Regions from separate parts of the Lysinibacillus sp. Bpr_S20 genome, predicted to be linked through region 1. Evidence: riboswitches for the same ligand, from Rfam matches in the RefSeq annotation. Region 1 holds a riboswitch; the other holds the start of a gene.
What was found. A riboswitch is a leader RNA that binds a small molecule or an ion and turns the genes downstream of it on or off. The one in region 1 is predicted to bind S-adenosylmethionine.

Region 1 (4,787 bases):
TGATGTAAGAACTCCGCACTTTTATAGCTCGTTACTGGCATAATGCCTATATAAATTGGTGTTTCTAAATGCTTTGTCGCCTCATAAATTTCCACAATTTTTTCCTTTGTATAAACAGGCTGTGAAATAAAATAGTCTGCCCCGTGTTCAATTTTCTTTTCTAATCGAGAGACAGCCCGATCTAGTACCCGTACATTAGGATTAAAGGCAGCCGCTACAGAGAAATTCGCCTTTTTACGAAGTGGTTTCCCTGAGAACGATACTCCTTCATTTAACTGTTTTATTAATTGGATAAGCTCCATTGAAGAGACATCATAAACGCTAGCTGCCCCTGGGAAATCGCCTACCTTTGTTGGATCTCCGGTAACTGCTAAAATATCATGGATCCCTAATGCATTTAATCCCATCAAATGTGATTGAAGACCAATTAAATTGCGATCTCGACATGTTATATGCGTTAACGGGCGTACTCCGTGGGTCTCTTTCAGCAAGGCTCCCATTGCGATATTACTAATCCTTGGAGAAGCAAGTGAATTATCTGCCATCATGACGACATCTGCGCCCGCCTCATATAATTTTTTCGCACCTGCAATAAAGCCTTCGATCTCTAAATGTCTTGGAGTATCTAACTCTACTATAACTGAGCGTTCACGTTTTACTTTTACATGTAATGGCTCATAATTTGCTGGTTCTGCATCGCGTACAACCGCTACTTTTTCTGGCTTTGCATACTTTTCCTCGATCGGGGATAGTTCCTCTATGTACTTTTTCGCTGCCGCAATATGCTTTGGTGTCGTACCACAACAGCCACCAATTAAACGTACCCCTTGATCACGAAGCTCTACAGCTGCTCGGCCAAAATAATCTGCCTCTGACTCATATACGACACGACCATCTTCTAAATCAAGAAGAGAGGCGTTCGGATATGCTGACAAAAATGCCTTCTTAGGAAGCTCTACACCTTCAAATGCTTGTATAGTATGGTGAGGACCTAAGCGACAGTTAACACCTACGATATCAGCACCTAGCGCTTCAAGTTCATGTAAGGCGTTATTTAACCTCATTCCATTTTGTAAAATTCCTGGTTCGTGCATTGAAACTTGAGCAATAATCGGTAATTTTGTTTTAGCTCGTAGCATTGTTAAAGTCGCTGTTAGCTCTTCAAAATCATAATAGGTTTCAAGTAGAAGGCCGTCTGGATTTCCTGCAAGTAAGATAGAGGCCTGCTCATCAACAGTTGCTAAAATTTCCTCTAACGTTGCATCACTCTTTCGAATACCTCGGATTCCCCCAATAGTACCTAAAACAAATTGTCCTCCATCTGCTGCTGCTCGTTTAGCAATCGTTATAGCAGCTTCATTAAATTGCTGTACACGAGATTCAAGTCCATAACGGGCTAATTTTATGGCGTTAGCTCCGTAAGTGTTCGTTTGAATAATATCGGCACCAGCTGCTATATACTCTCTATGGATCTTTTCAATTAATTCCGGTCTCTGTACATTCATTTCCTCATGGCAGTACTCCAAGCCATAGCCGTATAAAACTGTACCAATTGCACCATCTGCTGTAAGAACATGCGTTTTCAACCTTTCAAGCAATCCCATAAAACCAGCCTCTCTTCCCTTATCTTTAAAATAAAAAAAGCCTTCTTTCACAAAAAAAGAAGGCTTTAACGTTTCGTAATTGTTTTCCTTCTCATCTTCGACACAGCTGTCTTCTGGATTTAGCACCTGACAATAAGTTGGTTGCTGAAGCTTCATAGGGCCAGTCCCTCTGCTTCTCTTGATAAGAATGTAGTATGAATTTTTTAAATAATTAAAAGAATCATATCGTTTACGAACGAACGAGTCAAGACTATTTCACTTAACAAAGGATAATTTTTACGAAAAATCATATATTTTTAAACAATTACAATAGTTTTTCAGCAAGTTCCTCACCAATTTTTTTACCATTTTGAATACATGCACCTATGCCTACACCAAAATAAGAGCATCCCGCTATTGATAAATTTGGATAGTTTTTCTCAAGCTCTTGTACGAGACCTTGCAATGCTTCACGGTGCGCCAAATCATACTTTGGCATCTGGTCGATCCATTTTGTCACGTCAACCACAGTTGGTTTTTCCTCAATCCCTAGACTCTTTCTTACATCCTCTAGAGCAACTGCTGCTAACTCTTCATCTGTCATCATACGCAATCTATCATACTCAGGGTTAATGCTCTTATAAAAAAGTCGTACAAGTAATTTCCCTTCTGCTGAAGTGTGTTTCCACTTGCGACTTGTCCACGTTGCTGCATTACAAATAACATCCGAATTATGTGACACAATATAGCCTGTTCCATCTGCTGGTAATCTATTATCAGGCACATCAAATCCTAAATAAATCGTAATTGCGGATGCAGTATTAAATTGTTCAAAATAACTGTTCAAAGAGGCATCCTGCAATAAACTTTGTACCGATTCATTTGGAAGGGCCAAAACAACATGATTTGCTTCAATCGTTTTACCGTTTGCTAAAGTAACAGCGTATTGATTCTCCTGCTTTTTAACACTAGTAGTGGCAATTCCTTTTATAATTTCTACATCCGTTAATGTTTCTTCAAGTCGATCAATTAGTGATGATAAACCATTTTTAAACGAAATAAATTTCTTATTGGCAGATTTGATAAATTGTTCCCTGTTTGCATTGAAACCTTTAATAATACTGCCGTAATCATTTTTGTAATCAATTAAATACGGTAAAGTGGAAGCAATTGAAAGTTGATTTAAATCTCCAGAATATACACCTGCCAGTACAGGTGCTATTTGGTTTTGAACAAGCTCCTCCCCTAAGTAATACGTTAAAAATTCCCCAATAGAACTTTCCTTGGTAAATCCTTCATTTGGCATTGTTAAATCCTTCAATGCTTCTTTTTTACCTTCCTCTGATACAAGCGTGCTTTCCTCAAGAGATTGTAAGCTCATAGGAATACCGAATGTTGAGTCTGCTGGGATAGGATGTAACTCATTATTTGTGTAAATATACGAAATACCCGTTTCGTTGTACACAAGATTTTGTTCAAAATTTAGTTCCTCTACTAACTCCATGACACCTTTATGACGCGCTACAATAGAATCTGCTCCTGTTTCCATGATGAATCCTTGTTTATATGCAGAGTGTAGCTTGCCACCAAGGTATGTATTTTTTTCAACAAGCACAAGCTTTACATCTAAGTTTTTCTCCTGAGCTTGGCGTTGTAAATAATGCATCGTACATAATCCCGTAACTCCGCCACCTAATACAACAACTGTTTTCATATTAACCGCCCCTATTTTTAGTTCTATATTCAGTATAAACTTTTTTTACCGAAAATTACGCTAAAGCCTTTACAAATTTAGCAAAAATAGAGGCTGGGACAAAAAGAAAAAATGTTAGACCGAGATACAAACGGCCTAACATTTTTTTAATTTAGGAAGGAAAATTAAACTCAGTGAAGTGAAAAAGTTATTACCCATTTTCGCTATTTTTCAAAATAATCGAGTTCTGTCCCAGCCTCTACTTTTTTCTATGTTCATGTACTTATATTGAACTTACAATCACATACTCGCTAGAGTTTTTTATCACCTAACGGATAGTATATATTAACAGTTGCTATAGTGTATTTAAAGAGTGTAAGCGCCTTTGTTCTTTTCTCATCATCAATTTAAATTCTGTGCAAAGCTAGCTAATTTTCCAGCTGAATTTTTCACTTCGTTAAAGGCGATCCCTAATTCACTTAGTACTTCTGCTATTGCTTGCACTTCTTTTTCCATCCGACCATTTTGATCTTTAGCTTCAGTCATAGCTTCCAGTATGTTAGTAAATTGTCCTTCGGTTTGAACCATATTTTCCTCACCAGAGGCTACCTCTTCTTGAATATTACTAAGCGAATGAACAAGTTTATCTGTCCGTTCATTCGTTTTATGTAGTAACGTCGCTACCGATGTGACAGACTCCTTTGTTTGAATCGATAGTTTTCGTACTTCATCTGCAACAACACTAAAGCCTTTACCCGCTTCTCCAGCACGAGCCGCTTCTATTGCCGCATTTAAAGCTAACAAATTCGTTTGATTAGCAATATTTGTTACAACATTCATAATCGATTCCATTTCCTTTGACATATCTGTCAACTGTGTAATATTCTCCGTTATATCATTAAGCGAATAAATAATATTACTCATGTTTTGTGATTGACTCTTTAACCGTTCACGACCTTCTAATGCCTGACTCTCAGCCATAGTCGACACTTGAAGTGATTTTTTCGCTAATTGTTTAATTTCGTCTGATCTTCCACTTAAGCGATGAAATGAATTGTTCGTTTCCTGAGATATTGCGGCAAGACCTTCCGATGACTCTACAATTTCTTTCTCTATCGCTTCTTTTCTACGTTCCATCTTTTCATGAAGTTGCTCAATTGTCTGCTCAAACGCCTCTAAAACCAACTGTTGCTCAAAATTAGAAATTTTTGAGATGGCTCGAATTGTATTGAGCTGATCCATTGGATGATTAACATGTTCTTCAACTAAGTCAATAAATGATGCTGCTAAATCTTGAAAGGCGCAAATATACCATTGTGTTTTAAGCCCGATATGAACATGCACTTTAGCAATTTTAACTCGTCTTTCATAAAATTCATCATCAATCGTCCCATTAAACATTTCAATAATATGACGTCGTAATGTAATTTTCAGCTTCTCCACAGAACTATGTTGATTAATAATATCTACTAAACTACGTTCAGTTCCAATCATTTCATAAAATCGATTAA
Region 2 (4,787 bases), on a different contig from region 1:
GTTGCACTTGCAAAACCTAAGTGAATAAGAATATTAAATAAAGTAACAAGCGCGATTGTTGCAAGAATCGGCATAGAATCTAAACCAAGTGAACCGAATACTTTATCAGATAACCAGGATGCACCTTTTGTATTAAGCAAGACCGTTCCTAACATTATACCTACTGCAAAGACGATAATTGTTCCCCAAGGAATATGAGGTTCAACTTGCTTCCACGAATAGACTCCGATTTTGGGCATTAATAGAATAGCGATTGCAACGATTGTGACGGTTGTCGTATCGAATGGGTGAAGTTTACCCTCTGCAGCCCAGAAAAATAGTAAAACTACAGATGTAATGATTAATCGAATTTCGGGAGCTTTTAAGGGACCAAGCTCCGCAAGTTGTTTTTTGATTACTTCTTTACCACCTTCAATATTACTTGTTTCAGGTTTGATTAGTGTAATCATAATGAAAAATAGAGCCACTGACATGATGATCGAGAAGGGGGCAGCATAAAGTAACCAAGCACCCCAAGAAATATCAACACCAAATTGTTCTTTGATGAAATTTAAAGCGACCATATTTTGAGCTGCTGCCGTCTTAATACCGATATTCCAAATGGAAACAGCTTGTACAGAGGTAATGACGAGTAAAGCAGCAAGTCGACTATCACGTGGTAGACCAAATGCCGCAACCATTCCGAGTAGTATTGGTACAACTGCGCCTGCACGTGCAGTAGCAGAAGGGACGAAGAATGCGAGTGCAATAGATACCAAAATAGCACCGAATACGATGGCTTTCGTTTTTGTCCCTACTAGTGAAAGAATCCATAGCGCAAGACGTTTATGTAAATTGGTAATTTGCATGGCTGCCGCTAGGAAAAGTGCTGCTGCTACTAGTGCAACTGCTGAATTACTAAATCCGCTCAATGCTAATTTTAATGCATCTGATGTTCCTAGCTCTCTCGTTGGATCTTCCATTGATGGAGCTAATCCTAGTAAGATGGTCACGAGAGCAATAATCATGGCAGAGCTAACGGGATAGGATACTGCTTCTGTAACCCAAAGGATGACCGCGAAAGCTAAAATAGCTAAAGCTCGTTGTCCAGCTATAGGTAAATCGCCACTGTTGGGTAAAAATGTAATTATAATTAGTGAAGCAAAGGCTAATCCAATCCAAAGAGGCTTTAAATTACGTTTCGGTTTTGCTTGTTCAGAAGTAGACATACATTTTCATCCTTTCTATAAGCATGGATATTATTTCCTATAACATCGGCTAGTAAAATGCTTTATTAAGAAAGGAATTTGTCTATTTATTGTAAAGAAAACTAGTGTGTGAAATACGCTCTATTTATAGCGATAATGGACAGTTACGAGAAAATATGTGGTCACGAAAAATACAAAAAAATCCAAAAGTTATTATTTTTTCTTTTTGAATGCAGAAGTCACTTTAGGCTCAGTTCCCTGTGTCAATCGTTTAATATTTTCGATATGCAAAATGATGGCAATACCAACAAGAAATAAGGCTATACTCGTCGGGCCTATTCCAGGAATCCATAAATATGTGGCAATGCAAAATACGAGATAAAATACAAGTACACCGACAATTAAATAGTTCGTCAGGAAAGATAAAATAACAAATAAAATGAGTGCAAATAAACCAATTTTCCAATCAATCGCAAGTAATATACCAATGATGGAAGCGGTACCCTTGCCGCCGTTGAAGCCCATATAAAATGGGAAATTATGTCCAAGAATGACACCAGCAGCTACGATGTAGGTAAAGAGCCAAGCGTGTATTTCTGTTAATTGTGTTATATCTGTTAGGTAGGCTTGTGTACCGAGAATAGCGGCAACGCCTTTACCGATATCGATCAGTGCAACTAATATGCCGTATTTCCATCCAAGGGAAAGTGTTGCATTAGATGCACCTGCATTGCCATAACCTGACTTTTTTAAGTCTACCCCGGATAAAAACTGAGCAACTTTAGAGCCGTGAACACAGCCAATTAAATAACCAACAAGAAGAAAAATGATAATGGCTTTTATCATAAAAGGTCCTCCTTTCTAAATAATAGGCTCATCAAAAAAAGTAGGGATGATATTTTTAAAACATCGTCATTGTAATAAAGTGAAGTGAAGTGCAGGAGCCCCCTGGAACCTTTGCTCTAGCGAAAGCGAAGTGCCCAATCGGAACGGAAATCAACCCTACGTTTTGATGAGAAGAGTAAACACTAAAATAGTGTATGCGTTGGTATTACGTAAAAAAGCATACAGAAGTTTCGGAAAAAATAAAATTTTAGTGTTGACAGAGAAAAAGTCTATGTTTATACTGTGTAACAACGATGGAAATTGAATCTCATACTCTTATCAAGAGCGGCGGAGGGATAGGCCCTATGATGCCCGGCAACCAGTAAGTGACGAACTTGCTAAGGTGCTAATTCCTACAGATTCTTACTTGGATCTGGCAGATAAGGGGAGGAAAACTTGCAACCGCAACCCTCTTCTTAGCTGAAGAGGGTTTTTGTTTTCTACTGAAAAATCCTCCTCATCTCCGGTACCATCGTAAAAAAATAACCATTTGGAGGTATACAATGACAAATTTTAAACCAGAAACATTGCTGTTACACGGTGGCCAAGAGCCAGACCCGGTAACAGGATCTCGTACAGTACCCGTATATCGCTCAACGGCATTTGTTTTTAAAGACACTGCTCATGCGCAACGTCTATTTGCCTTAGAGGAAGCTGGCAATATTTACACGCGAATTACAAACCCAACTGTAGATGTTTTTGAAAAACGCGTCGCTTTATTAGAAGGCGGTACAGCAGCAGTAGCACTTTCATCTGGTGCAGCGGCTATTGCGTTTTCCATTTTAAATCTAGCTGGCGCAGGTGATGAAATTGTCGCGGGTAGCTCTTTATACGGAGGTACTTATAATTTATTCGCCAACACACTACCAAACTACGGTATTAAAACAATTTTCGTAGACGAAACAAATCCAGAAAATTTCCGCGCAGCTATTACGGATAAAACAAAAGCGGTATTCGCTGAAATTTACGGTAATCCAAGTTTAAAGGTATTAGATATTGAAGCGGTAGCTAATATAGCACATGAAAACGGCTTGCCATTAATTATTGATAGCACATTTGCTTCACCGTACGGCTCTACACCGATTGATTTCGGTGCAGATATTGTTGTTCATTCCGCAACAAAATGGATTGGTGGCCATGGTACAACTTTAGGTGGCGTTGTAGTAGATGCAGGAAAGTTTGATTGGACACGTGGACGTTTCCCAGGCTTTACGGAGCCAGATGCTTCTTATCACGGTTTGCGTTATGGTATTGATACAGCAGAGGCTGCATTTGCCACAAAACTGCGAGTGCAATTACTACGCGACTTTGGACCAACATTAAGTGCAGATGCAGCATTTAATTTATTGCAGGGTTTAGAAACGCTTCATTTGCGTATTCCTAAACACAATGAAAATGCATTAGCGGTAGCCGAATATTTACGAAACCACCCATCTGTGGAATATGTAAATTACAATGGCTTAGAAGATTTCCCTACCCATGATTTAGCCAAAAAATATTTGAGAAACGGCTTTGGTTCAGTGCTTACATTTGGTATTAAAGGTGGACGTGAGGCGGGGCGTAAATTAATTGATAGTGTGAAATTATTCTCGCACGTAGCAAATGTAGGGGATGCCAAATCATTAATTATTCACCCTGCGTCTACTACACATCAGCAACTTTCCGCTGAAGAACTAATCCAAACTGGTGTAACCGAGTCGCTCATTCGCTTATCCATCGGTCTTGAGGCAGTAGAGGACATTATTGCAGATTTAGAACAAGCTATTGAACAGGTAACAGCTTCACAACAACAAGTAGAAGCTTAATAAAAAACATTGGCTAATGTTGTAGCGTTTACGTATTTTCTCATTCGATAGGCCTCATCCGGTAATGCGTAAAACGTTGCTGCATCATCCGCTCGCCTCATTTGGTGAACGTAAGGATGTTCTTTAACATTAATACCTAGTAATTTTATAAGTATTATTGACTTATTTAATTCCTTGCTTTATACTAGGAAATAAGAAAAGTGTTCGAATGGCTACCAACCTGAACCAATCCGAGGTATTTGTAGCACCGACTTGTTGATCGGTACAGCAAATCAAACTAACTTAGTTTCATAAGTGCTCCCCCACTTTTGAATATATATCAAGAGGAGTAGTTGCTCAGCCAGTAGCTACTCTTATCTACAAAACTGATGATAAAGGAGTGTTTTAAATGGGAAATGTGTATAGTGCGCAAAACATTGCATCTTATCTTATTTATGAGTTAAATGAAGGTCATGTGTTTGTGAACAACATGTCCATTCAAAACATACTTGCGTCAGTTGAGAGTAAATGGCAAGAGAGATTTGGACATTCTGCTTTTGAGGAGATTGTTTATGTCAATGAGGAAGTCTATACAGTAAAAGAAGTTTTCGAAGCTTATGAAAGCTATGGAGCAAGTCATATTCCTCTACCTGCGACAGAGTATTACTTAAAATACGGCACATTTCAATTAGTTGAACGTACGTATGCAATACCTAACTTTACGCAGGAGGAGATAATACTGGTGCAACAAGCTTTAACACATTATCGTTATAAATTGCTAGCCAAAGCTAGTTAATTATCCCTCATATATTTTAGCTCATTCTCTGCTGCTACAGGGAATGAGCTTTTTAAATAGATGAGAAGATAGACTGGCATAATTGAAAAAATTTTTTTTCATATATTTCAAAAGAACAGTTTTTATGAACGTATT

Region 2: it holds a riboswitch for S-adenosylmethionine, as region 1 does, so the genes downstream of both, MWJ95_RS23565 (O-acetylhomoserine aminocarboxypropyltransferase/cysteine synthase family protein) here and MWJ95_RS23070 (bifunctional homocysteine S-methyltransferase/methylenetetrahydrofolate reductase) in region 1, are expected to answer to the same signal.

What each region holds. Positions count from the first base shown of each region.
Region 1 is NZ_JALNLQ010000016.1:30,031-34,817, reverse strand. Features, by position in the region: gene MWJ95_RS23070 (bifunctional homocysteine S-methyltransferase/methylenetetrahydrofolate reductase) at 1-1,604, opposite strand, end outside; SAM riboswitch class I at 1,693-1,792, opposite strand; gene MWJ95_RS23065 (protoporphyrinogen oxidase) at 1,909-3,297, opposite strand; gene MWJ95_RS23060 (protoglobin domain-containing protein) at 3,679-4,787, opposite strand, start outside.
Region 2 is NZ_JALNLQ010000018.1:4,157-8,943, forward strand. Features, by position in the region: gene MWJ95_RS23555 (DASS family sodium-coupled anion symporter) at 1-1,208, opposite strand, end outside; gene MWJ95_RS23560 (glycerol-3-phosphate acyltransferase) at 1,401-2,033, opposite strand; SAM riboswitch class I at 2,346-2,459, shown strand; gene MWJ95_RS23565 (O-acetylhomoserine aminocarboxypropyltransferase/cysteine synthase family protein) at 2,576-3,877, shown strand; gene MWJ95_RS23570 (hypothetical protein) at 4,266-4,652, shown strand.